3 regions of the Pseudomonas sp. C9D1 genome follow, and region 3 is predicted to be linked to each of the others. Evidence: riboswitches for the same ligand, from Rfam matches in the RefSeq annotation. Region 3 holds a riboswitch; each other region holds the start of a gene.
What was found. Region 3 has a riboswitch for cobalamin ahead of cobW (cobalamin biosynthesis protein CobW). Riboswitches for the same ligand answer to the same signal wherever they lie in the genome.
Positions count from the first base shown of each region.

Region 1: another riboswitch for cobalamin. It lies ahead of ACXI0U_RS13200 (TonB-dependent receptor); the one in region 3 lies ahead of cobW (cobalamin biosynthesis protein CobW).
Region 2: another riboswitch for cobalamin. It lies ahead of ACXI0U_RS11285 (energy-coupling factor ABC transporter permease); the one in region 3 lies ahead of cobW (cobalamin biosynthesis protein CobW).

Region 1 covers NZ_JBSZIE010000002.1:1,074,953-1,077,205, forward strand. Annotated here, with positions in the region: gene ACXI0U_RS13195 (PaaI family thioesterase) at 1-266, opposite strand, end outside; cobalamin riboswitch at 518-719, shown strand; gene ACXI0U_RS13200 (TonB-dependent receptor) at 827-2,253, shown strand, end outside.
Region 2 covers NZ_JBSZIE010000002.1:655,128-657,380, reverse strand. Annotated here, with positions in the region: gene ACXI0U_RS11290 (TonB-dependent hemoglobin/transferrin/lactoferrin family receptor) at 1-529, opposite strand, end outside; cobalamin riboswitch at 877-1,070, shown strand; gene ACXI0U_RS11285 (energy-coupling factor ABC transporter permease) at 1,131-1,814, shown strand; gene ACXI0U_RS11280 (copper uptake system-associated protein) at 1,857-2,253, opposite strand, start outside.
Region 3 covers NZ_JBSZIE010000002.1:4,250,128-4,252,380, reverse strand. Annotated here, with positions in the region: gene ACXI0U_RS27490 (CbtA family protein) at 1-265, opposite strand, end outside; gene ACXI0U_RS27485 (CbtB domain-containing protein) at 276-458, opposite strand; cobalamin riboswitch at 561-772, opposite strand; cobalamin riboswitch at 831-1,024, shown strand; gene cobW (cobalamin biosynthesis protein CobW) at 1,121-2,173, shown strand; gene cobN (cobaltochelatase subunit CobN) at 2,234-2,253, shown strand, end outside.

The DNA of each region.
Region 1 (2,253 bases), 3.2 Mb from region 3:
TAGGGCGTGTCGGCAGCCAGAGTGGAGAACAGCGCCAGGGCCGCCGCACCGTCCAGGCAGGTGGCGGCGAAACCGCCGTGCACCGCGTTGGCCGGGTTGAGGTGGCGGGCATCCGGCCGCGCCTCGATGAAGACGCGTCCGGGCTCCACGCCCACCGCCTTCATCGCCATGGTGTCGCCGATGGCGGGTGCGGGCAGCTTGCCGGCGATCGCCGCCTGGAGGAGTTGCAGGCCCGAAGGCAGGGTTCTGTTGGGGGTATCGGTCATCACAGGGCTCCTGGCTCTGCCGGGGTCGGCGAGCGATTGCGGGATGGAGGGCCGGCAGCCCTCCACAGGGCCAGCGCGAGGGAATCGCCCTGCAGCCCGTGGACGGACGATACGTGAGCGCCAACCCTCAAATCAACATTGTTGATATGACAAAAAAGAAGGCATTCCGGCAAGGTCGACAGGGCTCTGGAACGGGCGTTTCCGCCATCTGCCGCAACACACTGGCGTTGACGCCCGGGCGTGTGGATGGTCATATGCGCGCCGTTCCAGGTGTCCCACGCCGTCGTGCGTGGGGTGAAACGGGAAGCCGGTGCGTCCTCAGGACCAGTCCGGCGCTGCCCCCGCAACGGTAAGCGAGCGCTGCATTCGAAACGCCACTGTGCACCTGCATGGGAAGGCGAATGCCGCGTGATCCTCGCAAGCCCGGAGACCGGCCTGGAGCATCGATAGGCAAACCCGCGGTGGGCGGGCACGGGCCGGTTTTCGCTTGGGCGCTCGCGCCTGCGCACGCCTTTGCATTCCCTCCGGGCTCCATTCATTCCTGACGTGATAGGAACGACATGTCCCGCACCTTCAGCTCCAACGCTCCGGCAAGCGCCGCCCTCGGCCTGCTCGCGCTCTCTATCTCCCTCGCCCTGCACGCCGAAGACGGCGCCCTGGCCCTGCCCGCCACCGCCGTCACCGGCCAGGCGGACGACGCCCCCATCAGCCTCGACACGCCGCTGCCCGCCGGCTCGCGCCTGGGCCTCTCCGCCCTGGAGACCCCGGCCAGCACCAGCAGCATCAGTGGCGAAGAGGTGCGCGGGCGCAACAACGCCACCGTACAGGACGCCGTGACCCGCTCCCCCGGCATCAGCAACATTGGCACCCCCGGCAACGGCGGCACCGCGCTCTCGGCCCGGGGCTTCACCGGCCACGCCTCGGTCATGCAGCTTCACGACGGCACGCGCTTCTACACCGGCATGGGCACCGTCACCTTCCCCACCGACCCGTGGATGGTCGAACGCATCGACGTGATCCGTGGCCCGGCCTCGGTACTCTACGGCGAAGGCGCCACCGGCGCGGTGATCAACGTGGTGCCGAAGAAGCCCTTCGAGGGCGAGATCCGCAACCGCCTGCGCCTGGGCTACGGCTCCGACGACCGCCAGCAGATGGCACTGGACAGCGGCGGCTCGCTCACCGACACCCTCAGCTACCGCCTCAACCTCAACCGCGAAACCAGCCACGGCTGGATCGACCGTGGCGACTCGAAGAACCTCGGCCTCAGCGCCGCCCTGCGCTGGCAGGCCCGCGACGACCTGGCCTTCACCCTGGCCCATGACCAGGGCGACCTCACGCCGATGAACTACTTCGGCACGCCGCTGATCGACGGCCACCTACGCGACAGCCTGAAGGAGAAGAACTACAACCTGCACAACGCCGAGCAGCACTACAACGACCAGTGGACCCGGCTCGTCACCGACTGGACCCTGGCCGAGGGCATCAGCGCCAGCAACCAGCTCTACCACATCAAGAGCCGCCGCTACTGGCGCAACGCCGAGGCCTACAACTGGGACGCCGGCCTGGGCCAGCTGGAGCGCGCCGAGAACCTGCGCATCAAGCACGAGCAGGAGCAGATCGGCGACCGCCAGACCTTCACCTTCGACCACTCGCTGTTCGGCCTCAGCAGCCGCACCCTGGTGGGCGCCGAGTTCAACCGCATCCGCTTCAACCTGCTGAACAACTCGCCCTACATCGATGTGGGCGGCAACTACGTCGACCCGTGGAACCCCACGCCCGGCTACTACCAGAGCGCCTCGGCCTACGGCCCGCACTCGCGCAGCGAAACCCGCACCGTCGCCCTGTTCGCCGAGAACCGCACCCAGTTCGACGAGCGCTGGTCCCTGGTCACCGGCATCCGCCGCGACCAGAACCACATCGACCGCAACGACCTGCGCGCGAACACCCGCAGCGACCGCAGCCTCTCCGGCGGCAACTGGCGCGCCGG
Region 2 (2,253 bases), 3.6 Mb from region 3:
CGGGGGCGACGAAGTCTTCCGCCGCCAGTGTCTCGAATGCCATTACGCCACCCAGCCCGCCGCTCCCGTAGGCGGCCGACATCGGGCCGCGCACCACGTCGATCTGGCGGATGAAATCCGGGTCGAGCAGCAGGGGGCTGTTCACGCCGCCTTCGTTGTTACGCCGGGCGCCATCCACGCTGAGGATGATGCGCGGCCCTTGCAGGCCACGGATGGCAGGGCTCTGCGAAGCCGGGCGCGGGCCGCCGCCGACGTTCACGTTGGGCAGGCTGCGCAGTACGCGGGAGAGGGTGTCCGCCTGGGCGTCGTCGAGGTTCTCGCGGTCGACCGTGGAGACCGAGGCGGGCAGGGCGAAGCTGCTGTTGGCGCTACGTGTGGCGGTGACCGTGGTGCTGTCGAGCACCAGCGTGGGGCGCTCCTCGGCCTGGAGTTGCCCGCATGCCGCCAGCAGCAATGGCCAGGCCGTGGCAGGCCCCATGGACAGCGTGCGGCGCAACCACAGGGGACGAAACGATGCAGAGACAACCATGCCTTTTCCCTTCTCTCGCAGACTCTCGGGCGCCCTTGCGGGTGCACCGGTTGATCCGGGAACGGCGGCGTTCCTTGAGCGCCTCGAGGTATCCGATCCCTGGATGGTGGCCGGGCACCCGAGGGGTGCCCGCATGCGGTCGGGCTGCCGATCCATGGGATTGGTCAGCCCGGGACGGGAAACTAGCAAGGCCGGCGCCGGGGCTTAACTGCGACGTTCCACCGCAGGCCGCCGTGCCGCTCGTCCCGAGCGACCGCCTCAGGCCCGGGGCGTGATGACCCTGTGGCGAGCTGTCGCACCCCCGGTGATCGGGGTTCAAGGATTTCTATGCCGCCGTGGCGGGAATCGGTACCATTTCCGCCGATGGTTTTCCGGGTGCCCCGGAACTAAGAGGGAACATGGTCGGCGAGATGCCCAAGCCATGGCTGCCCCCGCAACTGTGAGCAGAGCGCGATGCCCGATGTACCACTGGCGACGGCTGGGAAGGTGGGTTGAGCGGTGAACTGCGAGCCAGGAGACCTGCCATCAGCAAGCGGGCGAAAGCCCGGCCCCCTTAGTCATCCCTATCGTCGCGCGGTGGGCGCGGCACGGAGCACCACCCATGCATATCGAACCTGGCGTCGTAGAAGGCGCGAAGATCTTCCTCAGTTATGGCACGGCAGTAGCGGCTTTTGGCCTGACGGCCAAGATGGCCGTCGACAGCATCCGCCGCAACGGCGGTGTGACCGCGCTGGCGCTGCGCAGTTTGATCACCACAGCCCTGGTGTTCTGCTTCTTCGAGGTGCTGCCGCACCACGCGGTGGGCGTCTCCGAGGTCCACCTGATTCTCGGCTCGACCTTGCTGCTGATGTTCGGTGCGGGGGCGGCGGCGGTCGGGCTGGCTGCCGGGCTGCTCATCCAGGGCCTGTTCTTCGCGCCCTTCGACCTGCCCCAGTACGGCATGAACGTCACCACCCTGCTGGTGCCGCTGTGGGGCATCAGCCTGCTGGCGAACCGTCTCATTCCGTCTGCTACGCCCTATGTGGAAACGCGCTACACCCAGGCCTTGGCGCTGTCCACCGCCTATCAGGGCGGCATCGTCGCCTGGGTCGGGTTCTGGGCCTTCTACGGGCATGGTTTTTCCAGCGAGACCCTGGCCTCCGTCGGCACCTTCGGCATCGCCTACATGAGTGTGATCCTGGTGGAGCCCCTGATCGACCTGGGCGTGCTGGCTCTGGCCAAGGCGCTGTCGCGCTACAGCAAAGGCCCGCTGTTCAACGTGCGTTTGCACCACGCGGCTGCTTGAGTGCAAGCCGGGTGCATGTCCTCGCATGCACCCGGCCCCAGGTCAGTGTTGCGGGTCACCGTGCCCGGCGTGAGCATCCACGCGCACGATGCCCTTGAAGCGCGAGAACTGCCGGACCCGTTCCGGCGCTATCACCGACTCCGCCGTGCGTACGGCTCGCAATAGGTCGCTCGCTTCTCGCTGGGCCAGCCCGGCATCCTTCAGGGTCGCTTCGTCGAGCAGTCCGTCGCCCGCGCACAGCACCACTTTCCAGTGATCCTGCACGCGTGTGAGCAGGGCGCGCCCACCTCGTTCCGCTTGCGTCCAGCCCGCTATGGCGTAGTCGCCTTCCAGGGTCACCGGGCCGACGTCCAATGCCGCCTCCGGGCGCTCCCAGGTGTGTTTCATCAGGTGCTCGATGGCTTGTCGGTCCGCTTGGCTGTCGGCCAGTGCGTAGCCG
Region 3 (2,253 bases):
CGACGGCCACCACCAGGTTGGCGCCACCGGTGGACAGGGTGCGCTGCCAGCCGTCGGCGGGAGCCCAGGCTTCGGCGTCGTGTTCATGGGCGGGCGCGCCGGCGGCGTGCTCGTGGGCGTGTTCGGTCTGCTCGGCCGGTGCCGAGTTCTCGAAGGTTTCCGCATGGAGAATCAGCGGGGTGACCCACAGGCTTTGCAGCAGGGTCAGCACGATGGCGGCGAAGAGACCGGCGAACCCGGCGGTCTGGGCGATGCGCTTGGTCACGGTTGCGCCCTCAGTGGCAGGGGAAGGCGGAGCTGTGACGGGTATCGTGGGCAGCGTTGTGCACCGCCTCGATGTGCGAGAAGCCGGCGAAGTACACCAGCGACAGGCCCAGGAGGCTGGCACCGATGGCGATGGCCAGGCGTTTGGACAGGGGGACGGCGGCGGCCGAATGGCTCAGTGTGCTGCTGGACATGGTGCTTCCTCTGCGATGCGGGTGAGTCGGCAAGAGGAACGCGTGCGAAGAAAGCGGCCGCGCGGGGACCGCATTTCCGGCGTGCGCCCGCCCACCGCGGGTTGCCAAAAAAGTGATCAGGCCGGTCTCCGGGCTTGCGACGCCAGCCATGGCTGGTCGGGTTTGCCTTCCCATGTCCGCCGGACACAGTGGCTTACAGATCCCTACGTGCGCTTACCGTTGCGGGGGCAGCGTCGGACTCGCCCTGGGGCACACCGACTTCCCGTTTCACCTCGCGCGCGACGGCGCGAGACACCTGAAAAAACCGCACAAGAACATCACGAGTCCGACTGGCCGTCAACCGCCGCGATTGACCGCCGCCCCCGCCCTGCGTAGCCTTCGGCCCTTCGAGGTTCCGCGGCCGTGCGCCGCGGCTAAGAGGGAACACGGCCAAGCCGTGGCTGCCCCCGCAACTGTGAACAGCTGAGGTCCTATCCACAGCCACTGCCCATCGGGCGGGAAGGCGGAAGGACGGCGCATCGCGCCAGGCTGTGAGCCAGGAGACCTGCCTCGGCGAATTTCCATACAACCGGGCGGGGTGATCCGGTGGCGAATCGGGCCCTCCGTGCCCTCGTCCCGCGCGCCCGCCGATCCGATCGACTCCCAGCAAAGGGCTGCCGCGCATGAAAACCCTGGCCAAACTCCCCGTCACCATCGTCACCGGCTTCCTCGGTGCCGGTAAGACCACCCTGCTCCGCCACATGCTCGACAACGCCGAGGGCCGCCGCATCGCGGTGATCGTCAACGAGTTCGGCGAGCTGGGCATCGACGGCGAAATCCTCAAGCAATGCTCCATCGGCTGCAGCGAGGAAGAGGCCGTGGGCCGCGTCTTCGAGCTGGCCAACGGCTGCCTGTGCTGCACCGTGCAGGAAGAGTTCTTCCCGGTGATGCGCGAGCTGGTGGCACGCCGTGGCGACCTCGACCAAATCCTCATCGAGACCTCCGGCCTGGCCCTGCCCAAGCCCCTGGTGCAAGCCTTCCAGTGGCCGGAGATCCGCAGTGCCTGCACCGTGGACGCGGTGATCACCGTGGTCGACAGCCCAGCCGTGGCCGCCGGCACCTTCGCCGCCCACCCCGAGCAGGTGGACGAGCAGCGCAAGCAGGACCCGAACCTCGACCACGAGTCGCCCCTGCACGAACTCTTCGAAGACCAGTTGGCCAGCGCCGACCTGGTGATCCTCAACAAGGCCGACCTGCTCGATGCCGACGCCCTGGCCGCCGTGCGCGCCGAGGTGGCCGAGGAGCTACCGCCGGCGGTGAAGATCGTCGAAGCCAGCGCCGGCAAGCTGCCGCTCTCCGTGCTGCTGGGCCTGAACGCCGAGGCCGAGGCGCACATCGACAGCCGCGCCACCCACCACGACCACGAAGGGCACGAGGACCACGACCACGACGAGTTCGACTCCTTCCACGTCGACCTGCCGGAAGTGGAGGAAGCCGCCCTGCTGGCCGCCCTCGGCCAACTGGTGGAGCGCCACGACGTGCTGCGCATCAAGGGCTTCGCCGCCATCCCCGGCAAGCCCATGCGCCTGCTGGTACAGGGCGTCGGCAAGCGCTTCGACAAACACTTCGACCGCAAGTGGCTGGCCGACGAAACCCGCGCCACCCGCCTGGTGGTGATCGGCCAGGAGCTGGACCCGGCCACCATCGCCAACGAACTGCGCACCGCCCTGGCGTAACCGCCGAACCGGTTCCTCTCCCCCGGGAGAGGGCCGCTCCACCGAGCCAAGGCCCGAGCCATGCACTTGCTGCGCACCCA